Regions from separate parts of the Paenibacillus sp. 2KB_20 genome, predicted to be linked through region 2. Evidence: riboswitches for the same ligand, from Rfam matches in the RefSeq annotation. Region 2 holds a riboswitch; each other region holds the start of a gene.
What was found. Region 2 has a riboswitch for cyclic di-GMP ahead of AB4124_RS02090 (transglutaminase-like domain-containing protein). Riboswitches for the same ligand answer to the same signal wherever they lie in the genome.
Positions count from the first base shown of each region.

Region 1: another riboswitch for cyclic di-GMP. It lies ahead of AB4124_RS17465 (non-ribosomal peptide synthetase); the one in region 2 lies ahead of AB4124_RS02090 (transglutaminase-like domain-containing protein).
Region 3: another riboswitch for cyclic di-GMP. It lies ahead of AB4124_RS29320 (S-layer homology domain-containing protein); the one in region 2 lies ahead of AB4124_RS02090 (transglutaminase-like domain-containing protein).

Region 1 is NZ_JBFRHH010000006.1:144,140-148,419, reverse strand. Features, by position in the region: gene AB4124_RS17465 (non-ribosomal peptide synthetase) at 1-1,817, opposite strand, end outside; cyclic di-GMP riboswitch class I at 2,046-2,140, opposite strand; gene AB4124_RS17460 (hypothetical protein) at 2,815-2,973, opposite strand; gene AB4124_RS17455 (alpha/beta fold hydrolase) at 3,174-3,416, shown strand; gene AB4124_RS17450 (universal stress protein) at 3,961-4,280, opposite strand, start outside.
Region 2 is NZ_JBFRHH010000001.1:455,891-460,170, reverse strand. Features, by position in the region: gene AB4124_RS02100 (carbohydrate ABC transporter permease) at 1-903, opposite strand, end outside; gene AB4124_RS02095 (ABC transporter permease) at 916-1,872, opposite strand; cyclic di-GMP riboswitch class I at 2,145-2,231, shown strand; cyclic di-GMP riboswitch class I at 2,274-2,362, shown strand; gene AB4124_RS02090 (transglutaminase-like domain-containing protein) at 2,375-3,175, shown strand; gene AB4124_RS02085 (collagen binding domain-containing protein) at 3,459-4,280, shown strand, end outside.
Region 3 is NZ_JBFRHH010000016.1:25,098-29,377, reverse strand. Features, by position in the region: partial or broken gene AB4124_RS29330 (DMT family transporter) at 1-311, opposite strand, end outside; gene AB4124_RS29325 (LPXTG cell wall anchor domain-containing protein) at 947-1,075, shown strand; cyclic di-GMP riboswitch class I at 1,336-1,434, shown strand; gene AB4124_RS29320 (S-layer homology domain-containing protein) at 1,586-4,280, shown strand, end outside.

The sequences.
Region 1 (4,280 bases), on a different contig from region 2:
TTGCCATCCGGCAGCCACAGGGCCATATCCCCCGTTCGATATAACCTTTCCCCGAGGAGCGGATGTTCCACAAACTTGGCTTCTGTCAATTCCAGCTGGTTTAAATACCCCCGCGCGACACCGTCCCCTCCGACGCAAAGCTCTCCCACTACTCCGATGGGCTGAAGCTTCAACTGTTTATCAAGGATATAAGCGGAGGAATTGCATATTGGTCTGCCAATCGGAATGGCGGATTCGAATTCACGTTCGATCGGGAAATAAGTGGAGAATGTCGTGTTTTCCGTCGGACCGTATATATTGACCATCCGCAGATCGGGACAGGTCTTACTTACGGCGTTTACGTGCTTCGGCGATAACGCTTCTCCGCCGATTAGCAAGGTGTTCAACGTACAAAAGACGTCAGGATCCTGTTCGGCCAGATTATGGAACAAAGCCGTAGTCAGAAACCAAGCCGTGATGCGGTAGCCGATGATGGTTTCCTTCAATTTGTGAATGTCTAATAGATCCTTGTTCTTCATCAAAAACAAGGTAGATCCGTTCAAAAGGGATCCCCAAATTTCAAAGGTTGACGCATCGAATGCAATTGCGCCGGTTTGCAAAATTCGATGATCCACGGAAAAATTGAAATAATTGGTCTTCTTGACCAGTCTTACGATGTTGCAATGTTCAACCATGACACCTTTCGCTGTCCCCGTTGATCCAGAAGTATAGATGATATACGCTAGACTTTGCGAGGTTACTTCAGATATCGTATGGGGACAGCTGTCAAGATAAAGCTGCGCGTTGTCCCAATAAATTACTTTTCCTTCAAATGCAAAGTCAGGCTTCCAACTGGAAGGGGCCAGCAAAAATCCCGCCCGACTGTCCTCGAGCATATATTCGAGTCGTTCGCACGAAGAATCGGCTTCGATGGGCATATAAGCGCCGCCCGCCTTCAATATGGCTGTAAGCCCGACGATCATACTGACAGACCGATCCGCGACAATGCCAACGACGCTCTCCGGCTTTACGCCGTGATCCTGTAGTGCTTTTGCAAGCTGATTCGCGTGTTCGTTCAATTCCCGATAGGATATCTGATGGTCCGCGGTCATGACCGCTGGGCGATCGGGGGTTAAGCTGACCTGTTCCTCAAACAAGTAATGGACCGTTTTGCTGGAAGGATAGTCCGTCTTAATTCCGCTGAAAGCCTGAATCTGTCTCTCCTCTTCTTCGGACAACAAACGTATATCGGCAATCACTTTCTCGGGAAAATCGGCTACTTCCTGCACAATACGGCTCAAGTGGTCGCCCATCTGCTCAATCGTTTCCTTTCTATACAAGCGGGTCGCGTAATCAAGGTGTATCATGAGAGATTCCTTCTTAAAAGCCGTCAAAGCAAGCTCAAACGTCCCCAACTGATCAGATTTCAAAGGAGTAGTATTGGCGTTTTGCCAAGTAAACGCCGCTTTGATGAACGGATTGCCGCTCAGATTCTTACGCATATTCCGATCTTCGAGTGCTTGCATCGTGGTATGCTTGACTTCTATCAGAAACTTATCTAATGGCTTATGTACAGTAGGAGAGTATCGTATAGGAAGCATCTGGCTTTCCAACGAATACCCAATTACAGGGTCATCCTCGCCGGTATATTTGGCAAGCAGGATCGCATAACAAGCCATTAGTGCCATATCCACAGTTATTCCGAAATTGAACGCAAGTTGATAGAGTTTTCGGGTCGTTGCAGAATCAAGGCAAAAACTAACCCGGCTTCCTTCATCGTTGGTCCATCCCCCCCACGGAAATTCGTCAATTGATACTTCACATGTCGTTTGTTCCATGACCATCAACTCCCGGATTATCGATTCATTAATGTCTGATTGATAACGAACAGAAGAATCCTCTTCGCATTCTGCGATGAAGAAGTATCCCCCCTCCTGAGCCAATATGACTATGGCCTCGTATAGCCCCAAACTTAGTTTCTTCTTACAGCGAAGCTCGCCTTTGTTTTTTGGAACGTCAAAAAACCCCCTTTCTTCAAATGAATAAAACGGAGGTCTCCCGTCGTATTCGGCAACTGGCTGGCATCGCGATCACAGTAGATCCCGCATTAGCCCCTATAGCTTTGCGTCGCCACCTTTCGGTGGGTTTGCTATTGTCGTACAAAACTAGCATTAAATTGTAAATCGTGTTCATATTATGTATTCGTTTTACAATTACTGTATCTTGTTTCCAAATGAAAATCGATAGGTCTTTTGTTCAATATTGTCTTTCTAGAATCGTTTTGATGATATAGATAACCATCATGTAACTCTAGGTCATGATAGTTAATCTTTACTAATTTTTGCTTTTCGTCGACTTCACTCTACTTCACTTAACTTCACTTAACTTCACTTAACTACCTATTAAAACTATATTATTCAAAAAAGCAGGATACGTTTTTACAAACAAAAATCGATTAAGAACAGAGACATACACACATTTTTGTCCCTGGCAGAATTCCACAAAATTACGCCATTACTCTAATAGATTCAGTATTATCAGTCTCCTATCCCTGCGTATTCTTCTATCATTACTTGGATATTGGGTTATGGATAATTAAGGCAATAGTTCTATTTTTCAACTTCACCCTTATATCCATTGTCCTAACTACGACTACGGATATCATTGGATCCAATACTTTTGTCTCTTGTAATACGGGACAAAAAAACCAAAGTTATTAGTACGTTATAACTGGTAACGAGATCTCGCTTCCGAAGAGTGGAGCACTCGAAACACAGCACTAATTTTCACAACCATCGGAATCATCTCCTGTAGGGAGATGGTATGCAGCTGTTGTTAAACTAGCCCGTTACGGTCCTGTCCATGATGAGTAATTTCCTTCAGGATCCTGTCAATCTTATAGTCGCCCACTAACAATCGATTCACCTGATTCGCTGCCGGGTCCTGCGGTCCTCCGCATGCACTGATCGTCATCAGTAGCATCATGCTCGCCACAATGAACGATGGCCGCTCCCATCAATGCCCATGATGTGGGGTCTATCTTGCTACTGGAGGAGCTTCCGTTTCCGGACTTTCCTGGACAGCTGGAATCGTGGTCGATGGAGCACTAGATTCAGTTGGTGCTGCGCTCTTCTCTGTTACAAGATGCTTCGCGCAACCCGAAACACTTGAAAAATTTGCTCGTGAAATTCTGAATGGTTAAACCATCTTTTCCCTATGAAAAAAAGCATCAGCGAGTGCTTGGTCTAGAGATGTCCTACGTAGACGAAGGAAGTGGCGATCCGATTGTCTTCCTACATGGCAACCCTACTTCCTCTTATCTCTGGCGTGAAATTCTTCCTTATGCTCAAGATTTCGGTCGTTGCATTGCTCCTGACCTCATAGGTATGGGCGATTCTGGCAGAGAGCTCCGTCCCGAAACTCTTTGTCAACTGTGATCCGGGCACTTTGCCGACATCTCATGTTGAGTTTTGTCGTAATTAGCCAATGCAAACGGAGATCACCGTACGTGGACTTCATTATCCCCAGGAAGATTCGCCTCAAGAAATTGGCGAGGCACTTGCTGCCTGGTTAAAGAATTTAACATAGTCGTTAAGGACCTTCTAGGGATGGGTTAAAATTAAAAACAAGTAAGCGACAATCCTACCAAATTGCTTGTAAAAAGCAGTCGATTGCTCTAGCCGAATGCCATCAAAACAGGGAGCAGTGTTGTCGGTGGTTTGCTCCCTGCTTATTATGTGCTTTGTCGTCTGACAAAAGCGGTCTGGAGGTCGATTATGATTCGAACTATCCTGCCCGTTACCTTAATAAGGAGCAATCGCACCAGACATTAGATAACCATCTAATCGGACAAGTAATCAAAAGGGATACAGAAACAGCGGCATTGTAGGACACAAATATCCTAGAATGCCGCTGTATGATTCAACTATAACGTTCCCCGTTAGTATAACAATGCATCATTTCTGCAGTTCCGTAAAGGAGTTAATGTACAATGAGGACTGGACAACTTGATAGCTGCGAAACCTTGTGGCTGACACTTCCTAGCATCATTTCTTTTATGCCCCTTAGCCCACGGCTTCCGATAATAATAAGTTGCTGCTCGGTATCCCTTGCATAATTTAATATTTCATGTGCAGGATCTCCCTTAAGATGAACGATTTCCGGATTAATCCCCGCAGATTTTAATTTAGATTTGGCTTGTTGCAGCTGTTCCAAACTCGCTTTCTCCATTTCGTTCAATATTTCTTCCAAGAAATTCTCTGGCACATATGTCATGCCATTCGACACATATTCCTGGCTGA
Region 2 (4,280 bases):
TCCGGAAATAAAATACTTCTGGAAGAAAGGGTAGGCAAATGCTACCGGCAGCACGATGAGAATGGCGACAGCCATACGGGCTGATTCCTTCGGCATCGTGGCAACGAGCATGGCGTAGCTGACGCCCATACTTGCTGCATTTTTCGCGAGTGCGTCTACATTACTCATTAAGCTGTTGAGCAGTGCTTGCAGGGAATACAGGTTCTGGTTGTCGATATACAGCATCGATTGGAACCAGTCATTCCAGTAAGCAAAGCAGAGAAACAGTCCGATGGTTGCGATGACCGGCAGCGAGATCGGCAGGATGATAGAGAAGAAGATTCGCAGCTGGCTGGCACCATCGATTTCAGCAGATTCGATCAGCCCATCGGGAATCGTGCTCTTGAAGAAGGTTTTACATATAATCACGTTGAACGATGAAACAGCCAGCGGTAGAATAAGTGCCCAGATGCTATCCTTAAGTCCTAATAAATTGGTATTAATGAAGTAGCTGGACACCAAGCCGCCGTTGAATACCATGGGGATGAATACCACCCAGGTCAGAAAGCCCCTGAGCTTGTAGTTTGGGCGAGACAGCACATAACCCATGGAGGCGGTAAGCAATACGCCGAGCACGGTACCGGCGACGGTAACGAGGGCGGATACCCCGAGCGCTCGCAGAATCATCGTTCCCTGCTTAACGATATAGACGTATGCCTCAGCCGACAGAGCGACCGGGAGCAGGTGATAGCCGGTCTCACGGATGGACTCCTCACTGGAGAAGGAAATGGACAGAACAACAACTACGGGTATGACGCAGAGCAGAGCCAAGATGATAAATATCAAGTTGAAGAACAGATTGACGGCTTTGTTTGTGCGGTTAAACTTCTCAAGGCCTGTCTCGTAAGCGGTTTTCGGTGTCATCGTCTTGCCTCCTTACATCATCGCGCTGTCCGGATCGATTCTGCGAACAATCCAGTTAGCAATTAGAATCGTTGCGCATCCCAGAACAGACTGTACGAATGCGGCTGCGGATGCCATCCCTACGGTGGCGGTTTTCAGCTGCTTATACACCATGACATCGATGGTGGTTGCCACGTTGAACAGCGAATTGGAATCTCGCGTGACCTGATAGAACAAGCCGAAATCAGTGTAAAATATCCGCCCGACGGCCAGTATAAACATCATGACGATCACCAGCTTGAGCATGGGCAGTGTAATAAATCTCGTCTGCTGCCAAATCGATGCGCCATCAATAACAGCTGCTTCATAATAGGTGCTGTCAATGCTCGTGATGGTTGCCAGATAAATGACCATACCATATCCCAGGCCCTTCCAGACATTTAAGAGAATCAAGAACAATGGCCAATATTTCGGCTCCATATACCAGTTAATCGGATCGCTGCCCATATTGACGAGCATTTGATTGACAATCCCTTTATCGAAGCTTAAGAATGCCCAGCCTACCGCAGATACGACTACCCAGGATAGGAAATAGGGGAGGAACATCATTGTCTGATAGACCTTGCTCGCTTTGCGGCTGTGGAGGAGTCCGATCATAATCGCGAATAGAACGGGCAGAACGATTCCTAGCACGATAAACACAATGTTGTAGCCAATGGTGTTGCGAATAATGATCCAAGCGTCATTCGATTTGAATAAAAATTCGAAGTTTTTGAGGCCGACCCATGGACTGTTAAACACATTGCTCAAGAAGCCGCCGCTAATCTTGAAATTTTTGAAGGCGATAATGATCCCGAACATCGGTAAGAAACTAAACAGGAGGTACCAAATCGTGGTCGGCAGCGCCAAGAGGGTAAGTTCTGTATCCTGCTTGTGCCAGCGTGTTCGTAAGCGCTTTCGTTTATCTTTTGATTCGGCTTTCGAGCTCATGTTTCCTCACTCCTTACGGTGTAATCTCGCTTGTCGGTGCACTTGTTAGTTTCATTGTATAAGAGGAGGATTCGATGCTTCCAGATAACAAACTTGATACTATAGTCAACAAACGTTAGATTCGATAGAATTGATTGTTCTATTGGTCGGCTAATAAACAAGACAAGTGTTGGGATTAGATGGCTCTGTTTGACCTATGACAATATTCCAAATTTTAAATTTTTTATTGATGGAAATTGAGATATTTGATATGATGTACTCACAAAAGCTACTCACGATAACGGCAAACTTGTCGAAAGGCAAGGACGCAAAGCTACAGGGTCTTCTTGACGAAACGTCAATGACAGCCAGCTACCGAATGAAAACGCTTTTTTTGTTTTTTGGACAAACGTGGAACTCTAATATGATAATGGCAAACTTGTCGAAAGACTAGGACGCAAAGCTACAGGGCCTTCTTGACGAAATGTCAAATGGCAGCCTGGCCACCGAAGGGGAGTTACACATGCGCAACGCAGTGTTCGCGATAATTGGACTTTTTGCGTTTCTGATATGGGCTCCGGTTGTACAAGCTGCACCATCTGAAGATTGGCTGGGCTTGGAAGAACTGGACCGTGGGGCAATCGTCATTCAATATGACGTGAAAGCAGGCACCAAGACGAAACTCATGATCGGAAAAGGTCAGGACCAATATACATATGGGCTTTCGCCGGCCAAGCAGCAGGAAGTTTTTCCACTGCAGATGGGCAACGGAGATTACACGATTTCCGTGCTGGAACAAGTCAGCGGCAGCAAATACAAGATCGTTCAGGAAGCGGCAGTTAAGCTGCAACTGACGAACGGTAGCAAAGTGTTTTTGAACTCTGTACAAAATATCGATTGGAGCGAAGAGGGCAAGGCTGCTCAGCTTGCGAAAAAGCTAACCCGTTCTGCCCACTCCGACGAGGAAAAAGTACAGGCTGTCTACGAATATATCGTCGGGACGGTCCGGTACGACAATGCTCTAGCATCCAGCAAGCTGACGGATTACCTTCCCGATAGCAACCGCACGATCGCTGGACAGAAAGGGATGTGCTATGATTACGCCTCCCTATTCGCTTCCATGCTCCGCAGCCTCGATATTCCGGCAAAGCTTGCCATGGGAACCTCGGAATACGTTGATGTGTATCACGCCTGGAATGAAGTATATTTGAATGGGCAGTGGGTAACCATTGACACAACCGTCGATGCAAGCTGGAAAAGCAAAGGGACCGGATACAAAATGATTAAAGATGCCTCCAGCTATTCAGCATCCAAATACTACTAATTAATGCGTAATAAACTAAGCTTTGGACGAATAAGTCCAAGGCTTATTTCGGTTGTATAGAAATTGTAGAGTTTTGGCCGATATAATGCAGAAAGCCCGCTGGGTTCTGAAGGAAAATACAGACACCAATGAATCGTGCGCCCATAACAGGTCTTGGAGATGATGGCTCATGAAGTCCATTATTGGCATGCATTTTGGTAGAAGCATGGGACGAAATGAACGCACGGAAAGTTAGATCGGAACCGAATATTACGAGGGTAATGATAAGATTGAGGGAGAGATTATGAAGAAAAAAGTAAGTGGAATTGTTGTGGCGCTGCTGCTTCTGTTTCAAACACTACTCGGCACATTCGCTTGGACAGCGAATGCTGCTGGTAGCGAGCAGCCATCAGCCGTTACTGTGCAGGAATCAGAGATTGGCGTGCAGGAATTAGAAGTTAGGGAGCCAAAGACAGTCACGGATGACGTATATAACACGCCAGCACCAGCAGTCGATATGGAAGGAATACTAACCAAAGTCGTATTAACCGATGTGAACGGTACCGTGGTTGATGCGGTGTATAATCCGGACAGCAGCCTGGACATCGGTGCAGCCGTTAATCTCAGCTACGAATGGGAGCTTCCGAACGGACACGGCTACAAGAATGGGGATACATTCACTTTCGAGCTGCCGACGCAGTTTGAGATTTTTACGGACATTGACGCACCGCTCCTTGCCGGTCAAGGCGAAGTTGGCCGATTTACCGTTGATCGGAATGGGAAAATTGTGATGACCTTCAACGATTACGTGGAGAATCATTCCAACATCAGCGGCAAGCTGGAAATTCGTACCGAGTTTAAAAAGGAAGTTCTTAAAGGAAGCACGGAAATCATTATTGCTATTCCGATCAAGGGCGGGGTTCAGACCATCATCGTGAACCTAAAGCCGCAAGGCGGAAAGCTGATCGAGAAGCAAGGGAAAGCGATTGGCAAAGACCAGATCGATTGGACGGTCCAGATCAACAAATCATTGGATAAAATCAAGCACGCGGTTCTCATAGATGAAATGCCTGAAGGCTTGGAACTCATCGCGGATTCCGTAGAGGTTTACAACCTGCAGGTTAAC
Region 3 (4,280 bases), on a different contig from region 2:
CCACCGGTCGTACCGATCGCGACGAACAGCAGCAAAACGGCGACGCCCACTGTGACCGGATGACCGAGGAGCATGCTGATCGCCGGTGTCGGCGCCATGCCGAGCAGTGCGCCGAACGGCACGGAGCCTGTCAGCGCCCACAGTGCAGCGACTGAAAGCAGCCACGGTATCAGCGGAGCCGCGCGTCCGACGCGATGTCCCGGCCGGAGCATAGTCATTCGTCCGTTCTTATCCGTGGTGGAGAACAGCGGCAGCGTCTCGATATGTTCTTGCTGCCCGTGCTTCTGCTGACCCTCCGCAGCATCCCTCATCGACATCGCCCTCCCGAGGAAGATACTCGCACCCTGAGCGGCGGAGGGGGATTCCCCACGTCGCGGCCGGGACGATCAACTATAAAATGGAGGAGTTTCTTTCCTTTTTCTTCCTCATTATTGAACGTTTTTTGTAGGTGTTATGATATTCTAGGTGCCGTAATAGAAAGTTCAACTTCCTATTATCTTTGTACTCAGCCATACACAACTTCACCCCAATATTTCATATCTATATTTTACCACTATAAACCTTGTCTATAGATCAGATGAGTTCGGGTCCGGCGATGTAAGAGTTGATTGGCGGACATGATCGGCCCCTGATACTGGGGGGGACTATCCTAATGTGGGGGTGAATACTCGATTTGGGGGAAATTTATGCATTTAAAATAGCTCAAATACCGACCCTAAACTTCCCGTAATACATATCAAAAAGTGATGGATCTTCTTCGGTTAAGCCGAACAATCCAGGAGGGGAAGATTCGGATGTTGAATCCCCAGACTTCAGCCAACCCGGCGGATTAAGTGGGTCCGATGAAACGGATATATTAGGTGTATCTGATAAACCTGGTCCATCCGATACTTCGAATGATTCGGTGAATGTAGAGTCCTGAGACAGTAAAGGCACAGGTATCAAGTTGCCGAACACAGCTACGAATATGTACAGCTATTTGCTGGCGAGATGCATCATGCTGCTTGCAGGACTATCCCTCCTAAGAAGAAAAAAAGCATTAAGAAAGTTGACAAACAGCCCCTCAAGGCCGTAACCGCTGCAAGTCAGATAAGGTTGTATAGAAAATGTATAGGAGCAGCTAGTAGACTATAAGTTAATGAAGAAATAAGTAGATTTTTGGCGGATCCGACATGATCGTCCCGAATAAAAAAAATAGTGGTGATCACTTTTCCTAAAATTCTGCAAATAAAAGTAGGTTTCAACAAAGTTGGAGTATCGGGCCTAACCGTCCATTTTTTTCGAAGTATAATCCTAATTACGCAAGTGTTTAAATTCAATACTGTATACATACTCGTACGATAATGGCAAACCCGTTGAAAGACGGGGACGCAAAGCTAGAGGGGCTAAAGGATTTGCTGAAAACGCAAATGTCAATGCCAGCCAGCCGCCGAATACGACGGAAACTTCCGTCTATTAGCGCATGCCGCTTAAAGGACGGAAGTTTTTTTATTATATCGTAAAGGAGGATCGAAAAAGTCAGCTATGAGGATGGGGGCTTAACCCACTTCTTTAAAATCGCAATGAATTGGAGGAATGATTTTATATGCGCGTCCATGGATCCAGGAATTATTGGAATAAACAACTGATCCTGCTGCTTGTTTTTATGCTAGTAGCGGAAGGATTTTTCACTATGCTTGCGCCACAAACGGCGAAAGCGGCTGCTCCTGCTCCAGGCGGGGTTAGCGGAGATTTGATCTCCTGGGTAGAGTTCGAGAAGAGCATGGAGCAGGGGGAAATTGAAAACGGCCTTGTTACCGAATTGCAAGACTTGGCGGATGAAGGAAGGAAATGGACCCCTTTTGCAACAAAGGAACAGAAGGTGGAGAATATCGGCAATAAAATGATCAACTTCCACCTCGTGACCGTTCCCGAAAGTTCCGATGCTGCCGTACAATATAAGACAAATTCGCCATTTGCCGATCCAGCTTCAAATGCACGGGAAGTATTCTCCGTTCAGACAAAAGATCCGGATGCAACGTGCGTAAAGCCTCCTCTTGACACGTCAAACAATAGCGGCTTTCCTTGGGCAATGGGGGGGAGCTCTGGTTCGGATTATTGTGGCCTAAAAACCGGTAACGGAAGTAGATGGTCATCAGGTTTCGGTTCTGCTGGAGTGAGGGGGGCGGATGTTCTCGATAGAACAGTACTATTAGCTCCTAGCATCTTGAATGTCTCAAGCGCGGATAGTTGGACGATTTCCTGGAACGGGGCGTCAGGTAATAACCAGACGGGTAATATAGTGAATTGGGCGACGACCGGGGCAGGTGACGGGTACCATGCGATCGGAGGAACTAAAGAAAAACCTTTTAAAGGTGGGAGCATTGCGGAAGTACTTGTATATAATCGCAAACTGACTCCTACGGAGCGGCAACAGGTTAATAGCTATCTGGCCCTCAAATACGGAATTACGATGAAAGGCACCGACGATTATTTGGCCAGCGACGGCTCGACCAGAATGTGGACCAGAAATAACAACGTTGGCTATGTTCAGCGCATTACGGGAATTGGTCGTGATGATGACGGCACTTTGTATCAGAAACAATCGAAATCGCAGGCTGCTGGCGCCAATGTAACGATTGCGCTGGGTGATGCGATCACAGCGACTAACGATGCTAATACGAACCCGATTGCAAACGATAAAAGCTTCTTCGTTTTCAGCGACAATAACTTGTCGACCGTGTACGCCAAAGTCATCGATAATGACGATCTTCCCGCAAGCCATCAATTACAGCTCGCAACCAGCGTAACGTCGGCCAAGATGATGAATCGCGCATACAAGGTCGACAAAAGCGCCGATTGGAGCGATGCTCCGATTACCTTAAAAGTGGACGGCGCGGATGCAAGCGAGAATCAAGTGTTCTTATTCGTAAGTCCGGATAGCGCATTCTCGTCGGATGTAACCGCGCTGCCGCTGGATGCTTCGACGGGTCAAATCACGCTGAACAGCAGCGTATTGTCTGACGGCAGCTATTTTACATTTGTGGAGTATGTGGATAAGAGGTCGTTGGAGTCTCATGTTATTGATGCCGGAACCCTGGCTGAGGCCGATTATACCGAAGCCAGCTGGCAGGCATTTCAGCAAGCATTAGCTGATTCTAATAGCATTCTTACGGATGCGAATAAAACGCAAGATGAAGTGAATGCAGCCTTGAAGGCTCTTGAGGATGCTCGTGCAGCGCTAGTAAGCATAGCGGCACTTCAGGAGAAAGTGGATGAGATTAACGGCGAAATTACCGGCGGAACGTTGAAGGAAACGGATTATACGCCGGCGAGCTGGACCGAGTTGCAGAACAAGTTGGGCGAAGCCCAAACCGTTCTGGACAATCCGAACGCAACGAAGGCGGAGATCGATGCGGCATTAAAGGCGCTTGAGACCGCGCGCGGAAACCTCGTAATGGCGGGAGCGGAGCTTGAATCGCTGAACGTCTTCAATGCCGACGACAGAAGCCCGCTTGACTTCGAACCGCCGTTCGACGGTGATCGATACTTGAATTATACGACGGTTTCGAATTCCGTCTATGGAGTCGGCATTGAACTGAAAGCATTGAATCCGAACAGTACAGTCAAAGTGACATTCAATGGACAAGAGGTCGACGCCGCCGAATGGGATCGCCTGCCGCTCCAGGAAGGCCTCAATACCATCAAGGTAGAAGTGACCAATCCGAATGGCAATACGAATGTGTATCGGGTTGAAGTTTATCGTGTTTCCAACAAGCTCATATCGCTGACGCCTTCTACCGGTGTCTTGGAGCCTGCATTCGATCCGCTAACGGAAAATTATAAGATGAGCGTTACGAACAGCGTCTATCAGCTTCATTGGACGCCGGTAACCTTGGATTCGACCGCTACGATCGAGTTCAGCGTAAATGGCGGGGCATACGCAGGGGTCGCCAGCGGAACCGCAACTCCGCTTCATTCGCTTCAAGTCGGCGACAACACGGTCGTCTTTAAGGTGACGGATCAGGATGGCGTTGAAAGGTTGTATACCGTTATCGTAACCAGAGCCAGTGCACCTACGCCTGGCGATGGCGGTGGTGGCGGCAATGGCGGTAATGGCGGTAATGGCGGCAATGAAGGGGGAAGCGCGACTGCACCTGTACCGTCGGATGGCTCGGACATTCGTACATCCGTGAACGGGAAGGAGTATTCGTTTGCAACCGGCAAAACGTCAACTTCGGGAGACCGCACGATAACGTCGGTTCAAGTCGATCTGGACAAGCTGAACAATGCTTTGAATC